DNA from 2 places in the Kribbella sp. CA-245084 genome. Region 1 is predicted to be linked to the other one. Evidence: riboswitches for the same ligand, from Rfam matches in the RefSeq annotation. Region 1 holds a riboswitch; the other holds the start of a gene.
The links. Region 1 has a riboswitch for ZMP and ZTP ahead of ACQPYH_RS31100 (5-aminoimidazole-4-carboxamide ribonucleotide transformylase). Riboswitches for the same ligand answer to the same signal wherever they lie in the genome.
Positions count from the first base shown of each region.

Region 1 (7,713 bases):
ACCAAGATGCTGAGAGTGTGCTTGGACATCTACAGCTCCTCCCCGTCCCACTTGGGGGCCATGTCGCGGGCGATCTGGATCTCGTCGTTGCTGACGCCGGCGGCGACCATCGGCCACACCATCGCGTCGCGGTGTACGACGAAGTCCACGACGACCGGCTGGTCGGTGACCGACATCGCCTTGTCGATGGTGGCGTCGACGGAGTCCTTGTCGGAGCAGCGCAGCCCGACGCCGCCCATCGCCTCGGCCAGCTTGGCGAAGTCCGGGATCCGGGCCGAGTGCAGGTCGGTGTTGGAGTAGCGCTTGTCGTAGAACAGCGTCTGCCACTGGCGGACCATGCCCAGCGACTGGTTGTTGATCACGGCAACCTTGATCGGGATGCCCTCCAGCGCGCAGGTGACGAGCTCCTGGTTCGTCATCTGGAAGCAGCCGTCGCCGTCGATCGCCCAGACGGTCTTGTCCGGGCGCGCGACCTTGGCACCCATCGCGGCGGGTACGGCGTACCCCATCGTGCCGAGGCCGCCGGAGTTCAGCCAGTGGCGCGGCTTCTCGAACGGCAGGTAGTGCGCGGACCACATCTGGTGCTGGCCGACGCCCGCGGTGTACACGGCATCCGGTCCGGCGATCTTGCCGATCCGCTCGATCACGTACTGCGGGGAGAGCGTGCCGTCCTCGGGCTCGTCGTACGCCACCGGGTACTTCGCGCGGACCGCCTCCAGCTGGCCGCGCCAGGCGTCGTACGACGGGGTGCGGCCGGAGCTCGCGATCTCGGTCCGCAGCGCCGCGATCAGGTCGGTGATGACCTCCTTGCAGTCACCCACGATCGGCACGTCGGCGGCGCGGTTCTTGCCGATCTCGGCCGGGTCGATATCGGCGTGGATGACCTTCGCCTCGGGTGCGAACGAGTCGAGCTTGCCGGTCACCCGGTCGTCGAACCGGGCGCCCAGCGTGATCAGCAGATCGGAGCGCTGCAGCGCGCCGACCGCGGACACCGAGCCGTGCATGCCGGGCATCCCGAAGTGCAGCTCGTGGGTGTCCGGCAGCGCGCCGCGGGCCATCAGCGTGGTGACCACGGGGATCCCGAGCAGCTCGGCGAGCTCCTTCAGCTCGGCGCTGGCCTGGGCGCGGATCACGCCGCCGCCGACGTACAGCACCGGCTTCTCGGCCGCGGCGATCAGGCGGGCCGCCTCACGCACCTGCTTGGGGTGCGGGCGGGTCACCGGCCGGTAGCCGGGCAGCGCGAGCTCGGTCGGCCACTGGAAGTCGACGCCCTTGGTCTGCATCGCGTCCTTGGTCACGTCGACCAGCACCGGGCCGGGCCGGCCGGTGGAGGCGATGTGGAACGCCTCGGCGATCGTGGTGGCGATCTCGCTCGGGTCGGTCACCAGGAAGTTGTGCTTGGTGATCGGCATCGTGATGCCGCGGATGTCCGCCTCCTGGAAGGCGTCGGTGCCGATCGCGGCACCGGCCACCTGACCGGTGATGGCCACCATCGGCACCGAGTCCATGTACGCGTCGGCGATCGGCGTCACCAGGTTGGTCGCGCCCGGGCCCGAGGTCGCCATGCACACGCCGGTCTTGCCCGACGCGGCGGCGTACCCCTGGGCGGCGTGGCCGGCGCCCTGCTCGTGACGTACCAGGATGTGGCGGATCTGGGTCGAGTCGAGCATCGGGTCGTACGCCGGGAGGATCGCGCCGCCCGGGATGCCGAAGACGGTGTCCACTCCGGCATGTTCCAGTGCGCGGATCAGAGCCTGTGCCCCGGTCAGCTGCTCACTCATGAGTGCCTTCCCTCAGTCCTGTCACGATGTTTGCCCATTGAAAGCTGTGCTGTCGCGACCGATCCATCCTCGCTTGTGGCTGCTGTCCGTGCGTCTCTGGGTCGCAGATAGTCGCATTGGCAACAAAAAACCCCTTCGGCCGGGTTGGCTGAAGGGGCGCGCTCGACTCGGTGGTCGCGTCAGTCGGCGCGCCGCACAAGTACGAGGAGAATCGATCGCATGTAGGCATTATTCGCCGACAGACCGCGACCGGGTCAAGTTCGGCGCCTCCGTGTCTCATATTTTGATACATCCGTCCCTAAATGCAGACAGCGCCCTCGGATGCGGACCGCACCAGGCGGGTGTACTTGCCCAGCACGCCCTTGGTGATCGCGGGCGCGTTCGGGGTCCAGCCTTCCTTGCGGCGTTCGAGTTCCGCGGGGTCGACGAGCAGGTCGAGCGTCCGGTTCGCGACGTCGAGGGTGATCCGGTCGCCGTCGCGGACGAACGCGATCGGCCCGCCGTCGACGGCCTCGGGCGCGACATGCCCGACGCAGAGTCCCGTCGTACCGCCGGAGAAACGGCCGTCGGTCAGCAGCAGCACGTCCTTGCCGAGACCCGCGCCCTTGATCGCGCCGGTGACCGCGAGCATCTCGCGCATCCCCGGACCGCCCTTCGGGCCCTCGTACCGGATCACGACGACGTCGCCGGCATTGAGATCCGGTACGGCGTCCATCGCGGCGCGCTCGCCGTCGAACACCCGCGCCGTACCTTCGAAGACGTCGGAGTCGAAGCCCGCGCTCTTCACGACCGCACCTTCGGGGGCGAGCGAGCCGTGCAGGATCGTGATGCCGCCGGTGTGGTGGATCGGCTTGTCGAGCGCGCGGATGATCGTGCCGTCGATGTCCGGCGGAGCGATGTCGGCCAGGTTCTCCGCCATGGTCTTCCCGGTCACGGTCAGGCAGTCGCCGTGCAGCAGGTCGGCATCGAGCAATGCCCGCATGACCACCGGGATCCCGCCCACCCGATCCACATCGGTCATCACGTACCGCCCGAACGGCTTCAAGTCACCGAGATGCGGGACCTTGGCGCCCACCCGGTTGAAGTCGGCGAGCGTCAGCTCCACCTCCGCCTCCCGGGCGATCGCCAGCAGATGCAGAACCGCGTTGGTCGAACCCCCCAGGGCCATCACCACAGCGATCGCGTTCTCGAACGCTTCCTTGGTGAGGATCTGGCGGGCGGTGATGCCCTTCTGCAGCAGCCCCACGACAGCCTCGCCGGACTTGCGCGCGTAGCCGTCACGACGACGGTCGACCGCCGGCGGCGCAGCTGAGCCGGGGAGCGACATACCGAGGGCCTCGGCGGACGCGGCCATCGTGTTGGCGGTGTACATCCCGCCGCAGGCGCCCTCGCCCGGGCAGATCGCGCGTTCGACGGCGTCGACCTCGTCGCGGGTGATCAGGCCGCGGACGCAGGCGCCGACCGCCTCGAACGCGTCGATGATCGTCACGTCCTTGTCGCCGAGCTTGCCGGGCATGATCGAGCCGGCGTACAGGAAGACCGACGCGAGGTCGAGGCGGGCCGCGGCCATCAGCATGCCGGGCAGCGACTTGTCGCAGCCGGCCAGCAGCACCGAGCCGTCGAGCCGCTCGGCCTCCATCACGGTCTCGACCGAGTCCGCGATGATCTCGCGGCTGACCAGCGAGTAGTGCATGCCGACGTGGCCCATCGAGATGCCGTCGGAGACGCTGATCGTGCCGAACTCGAGCGGGTACCCGCCGGCCGCATGCACGCCGTCCTTGACGGCCTTGGCGAGCCGGTCCAGGGACAGGTTGCACGGGGTGATCTCGTTCCAGCTGGAGGCGACCCCGATCTGCGGCTTGGCCCAGTCGTCGTCACCCATCCCGACCGCGCGGAGCATCCCCCGGCTGGCGGTGGCCTCCAGCCCGTCGGTCACTGTCCGGCTGCGGGGCTTCACATCGACCATGCGGGTCACTCTATGCCTTCGTAACTTAACGACACTGTGATTGCTTTGTGTTGTTAGTTAATTACATACTGATTCTGCTAGCCGCCCGGAGGATTTGTCCCGATTCCGAAACGGAGCAAGCTGATGCGCCCCACATTGCGACTCCTGCTATCCGCTGTCGTGCTGTCCCTGCTGGGTTCATTGCCGTTGACCGCGAGCGCGGCCGACACCAGGACGAAGATCGTGAACGCCGCCAACGGCGAGGTCGGACAGGGTGAGACGCCGCCCGGCAGCAATTGCAATCCGTACGGCGCTTGTGAGTCCTGGTGCTCACATTTCGCCACCTGGACCTGGCGCAAGGCCGGGAGTGACATCCCGAACTACGGCTTCACCGGTGACATCTACACCTGGGGCCAGCGCAAGGGCCGCGCCCATTCCGGCAATACCGGGATGAAGCCTGGCGACATCGTGCTCTACGGGACCGGTCCGCAGAACACGAGTACCAGCCTGCACACCGGCGTTGTAGTTGCTACTGGCAACGGCAAGATCACCACCGTCGAAGGCAACTCGCACGACAAGGTCCAGAAGCTCGGGCCGTTCGATCCGAAACACGCTCAGGCGGCCGGGCGCCCGGGAAACATCTATGGCTGGGTCTCCGCGCAGTAATTCCGCTGACGAGCCGGTGCGGTTCTCGCCGACCGCACCGGCTCTTATTTCGTTGCTCCCTCTGCGGCTCGCTTCTAGCATCGCCGGGTGACTGACGATCCGTACGGCGACGAACAACTGGTCGAGTTGTACGACCTCGACAACCCAGACGGTGACGACCACGCCTACTACCGGGCGCTGGCCGCTGGGGCCCGCAAGGTTCTGGACTTCGGTTGCGGCACGGGCCTGCTCACCCGCTCGCTCGTGGCACCGGGTCGCGCGGTGATCGGCGTGGACCCGAGCCCGACGATGCTCGACTACGCTCGCCGCCAACCGGGTGCCGATGCAGTCACGTGGATCGACGGAGACTTCCGCGCCGTCGAGCCCACCGGCGACGCAGACCTCGTCATCAGCGCCGGCAACACGATCATGCACCTCGGTAACCAGGCCGAGGTCTTCACGGCACTCGCGGGCGTGCTCCGGCCAGGCGGGATCATCAGCTTCGAGTCCCGCAATCCCGCAGCCCGCGCATGGGACCAGTGGACCCGCGACACGACGTACGGCGAACGCGACACCCCCGTCGGCCACCTCGTCGAATGGATCGACCTGATCGACGCCACCGACGGCCAGGTGATCTTCGACGCCCACAACGTCTTCCCCGACGGCCACGACGCCATCTACCGCACCACCCTCCACTTCCGCTCCCCCGACGCCATCACAGCCGACCTCCACGCAGCAGGCTTCACCGACATCGTGGTGCGCGGCGGCTGGCACGAGCCACTGACCGATGACTCACGTCTGCTGGTCTTCCACGCGACGAGGAGCTGACCGGCCGTGGACCAACTCCAGGCATACATCGACGGATGGCGGCGGCACGACATCGCCGCCGTCCTCGACACTCTGACCGACGACTGCGTCGTGATCGAGTGCTACGGGCCGGTCTACCGCGGCAAGGCGCGCGTCGAGCAGTGGATGAACGCCTGGTACGGCGCCGGCGGCACCGTCGACGCGTGGGACATCACCGCGCGAGACAGCACCGGCGAACTGCTCGTCGCCGAGTGGCATTTCGAGTGCACGTGGAAGGGCGAGCCCGGCGCATTCGACGGCGCGACGGTCGCACGGCTCGACCGGGGGCGCATCGGGTATCTCCGCGAGTACGCGACCACAGCCCCGCTCTACGACTGGACCGGCGCCTGGCGCGACTAGGCTAGAGGCACCGCGACTGGCGAGGGTGGGGTACCACCGGGGAGCGAAGAGTAAGGCGTCGTCCGCCTGGGCGCCTCCGATTGAGCTCGGAGGTCCTCGTGCGTTATGGGATGAATCCACATCAGGCGGCCGGGATGGCGGCGGTCGATCGTGCGCCGTTCACGGTGGTTTCGGGTGCGCCGTCGTACATCAATGTGCTGGATGCGCTGACCGGGTGGCAGCTTGTGCGGGAGGCTGCGCGGATGTTCGGTGTGCCGGCGGCTGCGTCGTACAAGCATGTGTCGCCGGCCGGGGCGGCTCTCGGCGGGAGCGTGGTCGAGGCTTATGCGCGGGCGCGCGACGCCGATCCGAAGTCGTCGTACGGCGACTTCGTGGCGGTCTCGCATCCCATTGACTTGGAGCTTGCCGACAAGCTGAAGCGGGTTGTTTCGGACGGGATCATCGCGCCCGGGTACGACGAGGGTGTGGTCGAGCTGCTGGCGGCGAAGAAGCGTGGGACCTATCTGGTGCTGGAAGCGGATCCCGGCTTCGAGCCGCCCGCCGAGGAGGTGCGCGAGATCTACGGCATGCGGTTGACGCAGGAGCGGGATGCGCTGCCGCTGACGCGCGACCTGCTCGACGAGGCCGTGCCGGACGACGCAGCGCGGGACCTGCTGCTGGGGATGATCGTTGCCCGGTACACCCAGTCCAACACCGTCGCGATGGTGAAGGACGGGATGGCCATCGGCATCGGCGCCGGACAACAGTCCCGGGTGGACTGCACGCGGCTGGCCGGCGAGAAGGCGCAGTTGTGGTGGTCGCGCCGGTCGGACGAGCCGCTGACCGGTGTCTCGATGGTGTCCGACGGGGCGCTCCCGTTCATCGACAACGTCGAGGAGGCCCATCGCCACGGCGTCACTCACATCGCCGAACCCGGCGGCTCGATCCGCTCACCCGAGGTCGCCGCCGCCTGCGCCGACCTGGGGATCACCTGGTCCTCAACGGGAGTGCGCCTGTTCAGGCACTGAGCAAGTAGTCGCCTGAGGCAACCACTTTGCGGACCTCGGCAGCAGTCGCAGCGGGATCGAACGTCGAGGTGTCGATCGCGTGCGGCTCGAGCTCGCCGAGGTCCGCGAACGCCCCGTGCAGGCCGGTGATCGCCTCGACGTCCTTCAGTTCGCCGGCGGCGCGGGACCGTGCCCGCTCGAGGGTCGTCGCCAGGTCCGGACGCAGTACGACGTACGACATCGACCAATCGCACGAGGCCGCACGGAACGGTGCGAGGAACCACGGACCGATGATCCCGTCGACCACCACGTCGTACCCGCCGTGCGCATAGACCGAAACCGTCGCCACGATCGCGTCGACGACAACCTCGTTCTGCCGTTGCGCGCCGGGCAGGTACGGCGCGATGAAGCCGGTGCGGATCGCCCGGTAGAACTCGTCGGTCGTGATGTGCACGGTCGGCCGCGGCGCGTCGGTCGCGACGAGCCGGGCGACTGTGGTCTTGCCGGAGCCCGGCGGGCCGGTCAGCAGAAGGACGTTGCTCATGACGCCCGACGCTAACCAAACCCGCCGGCAAACTGCAGTCTTTTCTTTTCGGTCCGGATCAGCCGGGGACGTCGATCTTCTCCTTCGCCGGCTCCGGCGGTGCGGGCGGCGGACCACCCTCGAGCTGGATATCGGGGACGATGCGGTCGAGCCAGCGCGGCAGCCACCAGGCCCGATCGCCGAGCAGCGTCATCACCGACGGCACCAGGATCATCCGGACCACGCTGGCGTCGATCAGTACCGCGACGGCCATCCCGACCGCGAGCATCTTCACGGTCGGGTCGTCGTCCAGCACGAAGCTCAGGAAGACCACGATCATGATCGCGGCCGCGGTGGTGATGACCCGGGCCGTCGCGCCGATCCCGATCGCCACCGCGCGGTGGCTGTCCTTCGTCGCGATCCACGCCTCGTGCACCCGGGACAGCAGGAACACCTCGTAGTCCATCGACAGGCCGAACACGATCGCGAACATCAGCATCGGCACGAACGACGGGATCGGCACGTTCTCGTCGATCCCTACCAGCGACGATCCCCAGCCCCACTGGAAGACCGCCACGATCACGCCGTACGCCGCCCCGACCGACAGCAGGTTCAGCACCGCCGCCT
Region 1 is NZ_CP192053.1:6,530,848-6,538,560, forward strand. Features, by position in the region: gene ilvN (acetolactate synthase small subunit) at 1-29, opposite strand, end outside; gene ACQPYH_RS31075 (acetolactate synthase large subunit) at 30-1,781, opposite strand; gene ilvD (dihydroxy-acid dehydratase) at 2,080-3,747, opposite strand; gene ACQPYH_RS31085 (CHAP domain-containing protein) at 3,871-4,392, shown strand; gene ACQPYH_RS31090 (class I SAM-dependent methyltransferase) at 4,480-5,199, shown strand; gene ACQPYH_RS31095 (nuclear transport factor 2 family protein) at 5,206-5,577, shown strand; ZMP/ZTP riboswitch at 5,580-5,656, shown strand; gene ACQPYH_RS31100 (5-aminoimidazole-4-carboxamide ribonucleotide transformylase) at 5,688-6,584, shown strand; gene ACQPYH_RS31105 (AAA family ATPase) at 6,574-7,107, opposite strand; gene ACQPYH_RS31110 (MMPL family transporter) at 7,166-7,713, opposite strand, start outside.

Region 2 (7,713 bases), 1.9 Mb from region 1:
GATGGCGCTGCTGCACCACCGCGGCCGCCGGAGCGGCGAGGAGTACATCGCGCCGACGATGTACCTGGCCGACGAGAACGACCCGGCCGTCATCTACGTGTTCGCCAGCAAGGGCGGTGCTCCCACCAACCCGGACTGGTACCGCAACCTGATCGGCGCCGGCGAGGGCGTCGTCGAGGTCGGCACCGAGACGTACAAGGTGACAATCGGCGAGCTGACCGGCGACGAGCGCAACCGGATCTACGCCGAGCAGGCGCGGCGCTACCCGGGCTTCGGCGAGTACGAGGTCCGTACTGCCGGCATCCGGACCATCCCGGTCCTCAAGCTGACTCGGGCGTCTTGACGGGCAGGTCCACCCGCTGAATGGATAGGGGTGTGACCCCTGAGCCTCAGCAGACCAGCAGCCGTCCGGACGGGTTCGACCTTGGCGACACGGTCGGCCTGGTGCACGGACCGACCACCGATCCCGATGCCGAGCGGATCGTCCGCGACACCCTGACCCGGGCCGGCGTCGCCACGATCGTGGACGGCGAGGCCGCGGTGACGGTCCACCTCGGCGGCACCGGGCTCGACGTCGAACCGGCCGCGGGTCTGCCGGCCGAGGGGTACGTCGTTGCCGTCGGCGACCACCAGATCGTCCTCGACGGCGTTGACACCCGCGGCACGTACTACGCGGCGCTGACCCTCGACCAGCTTGTCCAGGGCAACCATGTCGGTCATGTGGATGGCGTCGAGATCCGCGACTGGCCGACGCTGACGTACCGCGGCTCGATCGAAGGCTTCTACGGCACGCCGTGGTCGCACGCGGACCGCCTCGACCACCTGGACTATCTCGGCGCGCACAAGATGAACACCTACCAGTACGCGCCCAAGGACGACGTCTACCACCGCGAGCAGTGGCGCGACCCGTACCCGGCCGACAAACTGGCCGAGCTCGGCGAGCTGATCGAGCGGGCGCAGCGCAACAAGGTCGACTTCACCTTCGCGCTCTCGCCCGGCCTGTCGATCGCGTACACCTCCGACGAGGACTTCCAGGCGCTGATCGCGAAGTTCGAGGCGCTGTACGCGCTCGGGGTCCGCGTGTTCAACGTCCCGCTCGACGACATCGAGTACGAGAAGTGGCACTCCGACGAGGACGCCACGAAGTACGGCACGGGCGGTGGCGCGGCCGGTGCGGCGCAGGCCGACCTGTGCAACCGCGTCCAGCGGGAGTGGATCGCGACCAAGCCCGACGTCGCTCCGCTGCAGATGGTCCCGACCGAGTACTACGACCTCGAAGAGACGCCGTACAAGCAGGCGTTGCGCGAGCAGCTCGATCCGGCCGTGATCGTGCACTGGACCGGTACTGCGGTCGTCCCCGAGCGGATCACGAGCGCACAAGCGGCCGCGGCGAAGGCAGTGTTCGGGCACGACATCCTGATCTGGGACAACTACCCCGTCAACGACTACGCCCACGGCCGGATCCTGCTCGCGGCGTACACGGGCCGCGAGCCCGGCCTCGCCGAGCACGTCGTCGGCGTGATCTCGAACCCGATGAACCAGGCCGCGGCCAGCAAGCTCGCGCTGTACTCGTTCGCCGAGTTCGGCTGGAAACCCGCGACGTACGACGCCGACGCGTCCTGGCATCGCGCGATCGCCGAGCGCGCCGGGGGAGACGCGGCCACGATCGCGGCGCTGGAGGTGTTCGCGGACCTCACGACGTACGACGGGAAGCTGCATCTGATCAACGCGCCGGTGCTCGCCTCGAAGCTCGCGGCCTTCAAGGCGACCTGGGACGGCGGCGATCTGGCCGGCGCGATCGCCGACCTCGAGCCGTACCTGGAGGCGATCGAGAACGCGTCCGCCCAGATCCGCAGCGGCGTGATCGACCCGGAGTTCGAAGCCGAGACGGACGCCTGGCTGGACGCGTCGTTCTACTGGGGCGGCGCGTTGCGGCAGGCGCTGCGCGTGTTCGAGGCGCAGGCGGAGGGCAACGCCTCGGACGTTGCGACCGCCCGCGACGAGATCGAGCACCTGATCACGCAGGCCGACGAGATCCGTGACGTCCGCCTCCCGCACAGCAAGGTCCCGCTCCGGATCGGCGACGGGGTGGCCGACAGGTTCATCGGCGAGGCGGGGTGGTCGGGCAGCCCGGTATCCTAAGGGCGGACCGCGACTGGCGCTGAGGTGGACGACCACCGGGGAACGGTCTGCCATCCGGCTTTCGCCGCGCGCCTGGGCACCCTTTGACGAGGAGGAGTGCGCAGATGACTGCTGAGTTGATGATCGGGACCGACCTCGCCGCCGCGATGGTGGCCAAGGCGGCGGAGCGTGCCGCCGCGCTGCAGGAGCAGTACGGCGTCCAGCCGTGTCTGGCGACCGTGCTGGTCGGTGACGATCCGGCGTCCGCGACGTACGTGCGGATGAAGCAGAACCGGTCGAAGAAGGCCGGGATCGCGTCGCGGAGCGTCGTACTGCCGGCCGAGACCAACACCGACGAACTGGTCGCGGAGATCCGGAAGCTGTCCGAGGACCCCGAGGTGCACGGGATCCTGCTGCAGCACCCGGTGCCGGCGCAGATCGACGAGCGGGCCGCGTTCGAGGCGATCGACCCGGGCAAGGACGTCGACGGCGTGACGATGCTGTCGTTCGCGGCGATGGCCTTCGGGGATCCCGGGTTCCGCTCGGCCACGCCGGGCGGGATCATGCGGCTGCTTGCGGCGTACGACGTACCACTCGAAGGCGCGCATGCGGTGGTGATCGGCCGCAGCCCGATCCTGGGCAAGCCGGCCGGGATGTTGCTGCTGGCATCGAACGCGACGGTGACCTACGCACACTCGCGGACCCGGGACCTGCCCGAGCTGGTCCGGACCGCGGATGTGGTGATCGCCGCGGTCGGCAAGGCGAACTTTGTCCGCGGCGACTGGTTGAAGCCGGGCGCCGTCGTGGTCGACGCGGGCTACAACGAGGGCAACGTCGGCGACGTGCACTTCGAAGAGGCGGCCGAGGTGGCCCGCCTGATCACGCCGGTCCCTGGCGGCGTCGGGCCGATGACGATCGCGCTCCTGCTCGAGCAGACGGTCGACGCCGCCGCTGCACAGCTGCGTTAGCGGTCGCACCCGCCGTCCTTGTCGGGGCGGGAGTGCGGCCGGGCGACGTCGTCGATGCCCTTGTAGGCGTACGGATCGGTCCCGGCGACCATCACGATGTCGCGGTAGTCGTGCTTGCCGACATGTACGTCGGCCGGCACGGTCTGCCACGGGAGCAGTGACTCGGCGCTCATGTAGTGATTCGCAAGGGCCCGGCGGAGTCCGTGCCGGCCGGTGTTCGGCAGTGATCGGTGCAGCAGGTACCCGTTGAAGATCACCGCCGAGCCCGCCGGAACCTCGACCGGGACGGCGTCGTCGTCGGAGTACGGGAAGTCGAACGCCTCGACCGTGCAGTCGAAGCGGAGGTCGTCCTGCTCGCGATCGGGATAGAGGACGCCGCGACGGTGCGAGCCGGGCAGCACCCACAGGCAGCCGTTCTCCACGGTGGCGTCGTCGAGCGCGATCCACGCTGCGGTGAGGGAGCGGTCCCGGGTCGGGATGAAGAACTCGTCCTGGTGCCACGCCTGCCCCGGCTTGCCCTCTGGCTTGATGAACAGCATTGACTGCATCGCCTTGACGTTGGGCCCGATCACAGCGGTCAGGGTCTCGACGACGCGCGGGGCATGCAGCGCTTTGAGAGCCGCGTCGGAGACTTTGTGCGGGTAGTGGATGCAGAGGTATTTGCGCAGGACATCCTCGGTGGATTCCGTGGCCGGAGCGCCTGTGACCCTGCCGAGGTCGCCTCGGCAGAGTTGCTCGGCCGCGGTGTGAAGCTCGGTGATCTGTTCGGGTGGCAAGGCTTGATCGAGGACGACGAAGCCGTCCCGCCGGAAGGACTCGACCAGCTCATCGGTGATCTCGGTGAAATGCATCCAGCCACCGTCGCAGAGCACGCAGAACCGGCCAATGTCGCGAACAAGCGCTTTACTATCTGTTCGTGACATCGCGACCACCGGTGATCAGCGTGAACTCGCTGGTGCAGATCGCGGACTACGCTCCCGGAGCGACGTACGGACCGCGCTGGCTGCCGAACTTCGAAATCCTCTGGATCCTCAACGGCTCCGCGCTGTGGCGGACCGAGGTGTACGACGACCTGGGCGTCCTGCAGGCCACGGTCGAGCACGAGCTGCGGCCGGGAACGGTGGCGCTCGCGAAGCGCAGCAATCGGGACGCTTATATCTGGGACTGTGATCGCGGGTCGCGGCATGCGTACGTGCATTTCCAGATCGAGGACTTCGGTGAGCTCGGCGATCCGGCGGGTTGGCCTTGGGTGCGGTCGATGTCGGATCCGGGCTTGCTCGAGGAGCTGTGCAGCTACTTGCTGGACGTGCCGACGCCTGACCGTGGCCATAGCGACCGGCTGGTGGCGACGATGCTCGAGGTCTTCGTCAGCGCTCCGGTCGGCTCGTCACACGAGGAGATGCCGGCTGCCGTCCGACGCCTCGTCGACCACGTCGCGACTGTGTGGGCGAGGAGCGGTCCCCGGATCGTCGCGGTCTCGCAGTTGGCCGCGGCGGCGAACCTGTCAGCGGGACACCTGCATCGACTGTTCCGGGCGCACTATGGGTGCGGACCGGCGTACGCACTGGATTTGATCCGACTGGCTCGCGCCGCGACCGCTCTCCAGCGGACCAACGCCACGATCGGGGAGATCGCGTCCGACTGCGGCTACAGCAACCCGTACCACTTCTCGCGCCGCTTCTCCCAGGCGTACGGCGACCCGCCGGGGACCTTCCGGCGCCGTCGACAGCTGTCCGATCCACTCGCACCGGTTCGCGAGGCCGGGCTGCTGCCGCTGGCCCGCCGCCTCCTCGACGCAGCTCAGGGTGAGCACGATCCGAGACGGCTGTCCACTCCTTGACTGCCCTGGCCTAGGGTTGGGGGAGACGAACACACGAAGCATGGAGGCGAGCACGTGGCGGTACGGGCGATCCGGGGTGCCACCCAGCTGGACGTGGACGAGCGCGAGCACCTGCTCGAGCGGTCCGCGGAGCTGGTGAAGGCGGTCCTGGAGGCGAACGATCTGGAGAACGAGGATCTGATCAGCATCCTGTTCACCGTCACGTCGGACCTGCGTTCGGAGTTCCCGGCCGTCGCGGGGCGTCAGATCGGGCTGACCGACGTACCGCTGATGTGCATGCAGGAGATCCCAGTGCCGCACGCGCTGCCTCGGGTGGTCCGGCTGATGGTGCACACCGAGACGCCGCGCTCCCGGGACAAGATCCAGCACGTCTACCTCCACGGCGCCGTAGCGCTCCGTCCGGACCTGACCGGCGCCCAGTGAGCGAACTGCGGGGTCCGGTCCGCATCGTCGGCACCGGCCTGATCGGTACGTCGATCGGCCTGGCGCTCGCCCGGCTGGGCGTGGTCGTCGAGCTCGTCGACGGGAATCCGGACAACGCGCTGATGGCCGAGCGGATCGGTGCGGGCTCGCGCATGGTCCAGATCGAGCCGCAGTTGGTCGTGGTCGCCGTACCGCCGGACCATGTCGGCGCGGTGATCGCGGAGCAGCTTCAGCAGACCGACGCAGTGGTGACGGATGCGGCCAGCGTGAAGTCCAAGCCGCTCGCCGACGCTCGCCGGTTGACCGGCGACCTCAGCCGGTACGTCGGCAGTCACCCGATGGCCGGCTCCGAGCGGAACGGCCCGCTCGCCGGACGAGCCGACCTGTTCGACGGCGCCACCTGGGCAATCACCCCGCACGAGACGAGCTCTCCCGATGCCGTCGACCTGGTACGCCGCCTTGCCGAAGCGGCCGGCGCTCGTACCGTCGAGATGTCGGTCGAGGACCACGACCTTGGCGTCGCCCGGGTGTCGCACCTGCCGCATCTGATGTCCGCTCTGGCTGCCGGGACGCTGGCCGACGCACCGTCGTCCCACCTCGAGCTGTCCGGCCAGGGCGTCCGCGACGTCACCCGGATCGCGGCCGGCGACCCCACGCTCTGGACCCAGATCGTGTCCGCGAACTCCGGTGCGCTGACCGGCCTGCTGGAGCAGATCCGCGGCGAGCTCGACCGCCTTCTAGTTGCCCTAGGCAAGGAAGAGGCCGGCGAGGAGCTGACCGCGATCCTCGGCCAGGGCGTCTCCGGCGCGGTCCGCGTGCCGGGCAAGCACGGTACGCCGCACATCGACCTGGTCACGGTCCTGGTGACGATCCCCGACCGCCCCGGACAGCTGGCCAAGCTGTTCGCCGACGCCGCCGAGTCCGGCGCCAACGTCGAGGACCTCCGCATCGACCACAGCCCCGGCCGCCCGGTCGGCGAGGTCGAACTCTCCGTCAAACCCGCCTCCGTGGACCAGTTGGTCGACGTACTCACGGACCGTGGCTGGGTGGTCCACCGGTAATTCTGTCCCCGTGCGAAGGTAATCTTCGGGGCATGATCATCGCTGTCGACGGCCCGAGCGGCTCCGGTAAGTCGAGCACCGCCCGCGGAGTGGCCACCCGGCTCGGACTGCGGTTCCTCGACACCGGGGCGACGTACCGGGCGGTGACCTGGTCGGCGGTCGAGCACGGGCTGGATCTGGACGACACCGCCGCGGTCGCGCAGCGGGCCCGGGACCTGCGCCTGGAGATCAGCACCGACCCCGGCCACCAGTTCGTGATCGCCGACGGGACCGACGTCACCACCGCGATCCGGGAGCCGCGGATCAGCGAGGTGGTCTCGAAGATCGCCACCAATCTGGAGGTTCGCAAGGAGCTGATCCGGCGGCAGCGGTCGATCATCGACAACGCCCAGCCGAGCGGCGGGATCGTGGTCGAGGGCCGCGACATCGCCACCGTGGTCGCGACCGACGCCGAGCTGAAGGTGCTGCTGACCGCCGACCAGGAGGCCCGGATGGCGCGCCGCGGCGCCGAGGTCGGCTCGTTGACCGCCGACCAGCTGCGGGACCAGATCATCCGGCGCGACGCCGACGACTCGACCGTGTCGGAGTTCCAGGTCGCCTCCGACGGCGCGGTCACCATCGACTCGACGTACATGACGCTGGAAGAGGTCGTCGACGCGATCAGCCGACTCGCAAAGGAGACCGTCCCCCAAGGCCGGGACCGATGACGACGGAAGTCACCGGGCACAAGGATCTGCCCCGCACCGATGATCTGCCGCCGTTGCCGTACCGGTTGGCGCTGCCGATGCGGAAGCTCGCGAAGCCGTATTTCCTGCACAAGTACAACCTGACCATCCACCACGAGGACCGGTTCCCGCTGACCGGTCCGCTGCTGATGGCGCCGAACCACCTGAGTCTGCTGGACGGTCCGCTGCTCGGGGCGGTCGCGCCGCGGATGCTGCACCAGCTCGGCAAGATCGAGGTGTTCGGCGGTCTCCAGGGCGCGCTGTTGCGCCGGGTCGGCCAGATCCCGGTCGACAGGTCGACGTACGACATGCTGGCGGTCCGCAGGTCCATCCAGGTGCTGCGGGACGGCCGGGTGCTGAACATCTACCCCGAAGGCACCCGCGGACCCGGTGATTTCAGCCGGATCCGGAGCGGCGTGGCGTACCTGGCGATGGTGACCGGGGCCCCGATCCTGCCGGTCGTGCTGATGGGGACCAGGCTGCCCGGGGGCGATATCGAGGGATTCCCGCCCGCCGGGAGCCGCATCGACGTCGTGTATGGCGAGCCGTTCGCCGTCGACCGCGTACCCTTTCCT
Region 2 is NZ_CP192053.1:4,659,946-4,667,658, reverse strand. Features, by position in the region: gene ACQPYH_RS22430 (nitroreductase family deazaflavin-dependent oxidoreductase) at 1-343, shown strand, start outside; gene ACQPYH_RS22425 (beta-N-acetylglucosaminidase domain-containing protein) at 376-2,142, shown strand; ZMP/ZTP riboswitch at 2,142-2,227, shown strand; gene ACQPYH_RS22420 (bifunctional 5,10-methylenetetrahydrofolate dehydrogenase/5,10-methenyltetrahydrofolate cyclohydrolase) at 2,247-3,089, shown strand; gene ACQPYH_RS22415 (phytanoyl-CoA dioxygenase family protein) at 3,086-3,940, opposite strand; gene ACQPYH_RS22410 (helix-turn-helix domain-containing protein) at 4,006-4,929, shown strand; gene aroH (chorismate mutase) at 4,984-5,352, shown strand; gene ACQPYH_RS22400 (prephenate dehydrogenase) at 5,349-6,413, shown strand; gene cmk ((d)CMP kinase) at 6,446-7,120, shown strand; gene ACQPYH_RS22390 (lysophospholipid acyltransferase family protein) at 7,117-7,713, shown strand, end outside.
Region 2: another riboswitch for ZMP and ZTP. It lies ahead of ACQPYH_RS22420 (bifunctional 5,10-methylenetetrahydrofolate dehydrogenase/5,10-methenyltetrahydrofolate cyclohydrolase); the one in region 1 lies ahead of ACQPYH_RS31100 (5-aminoimidazole-4-carboxamide ribonucleotide transformylase).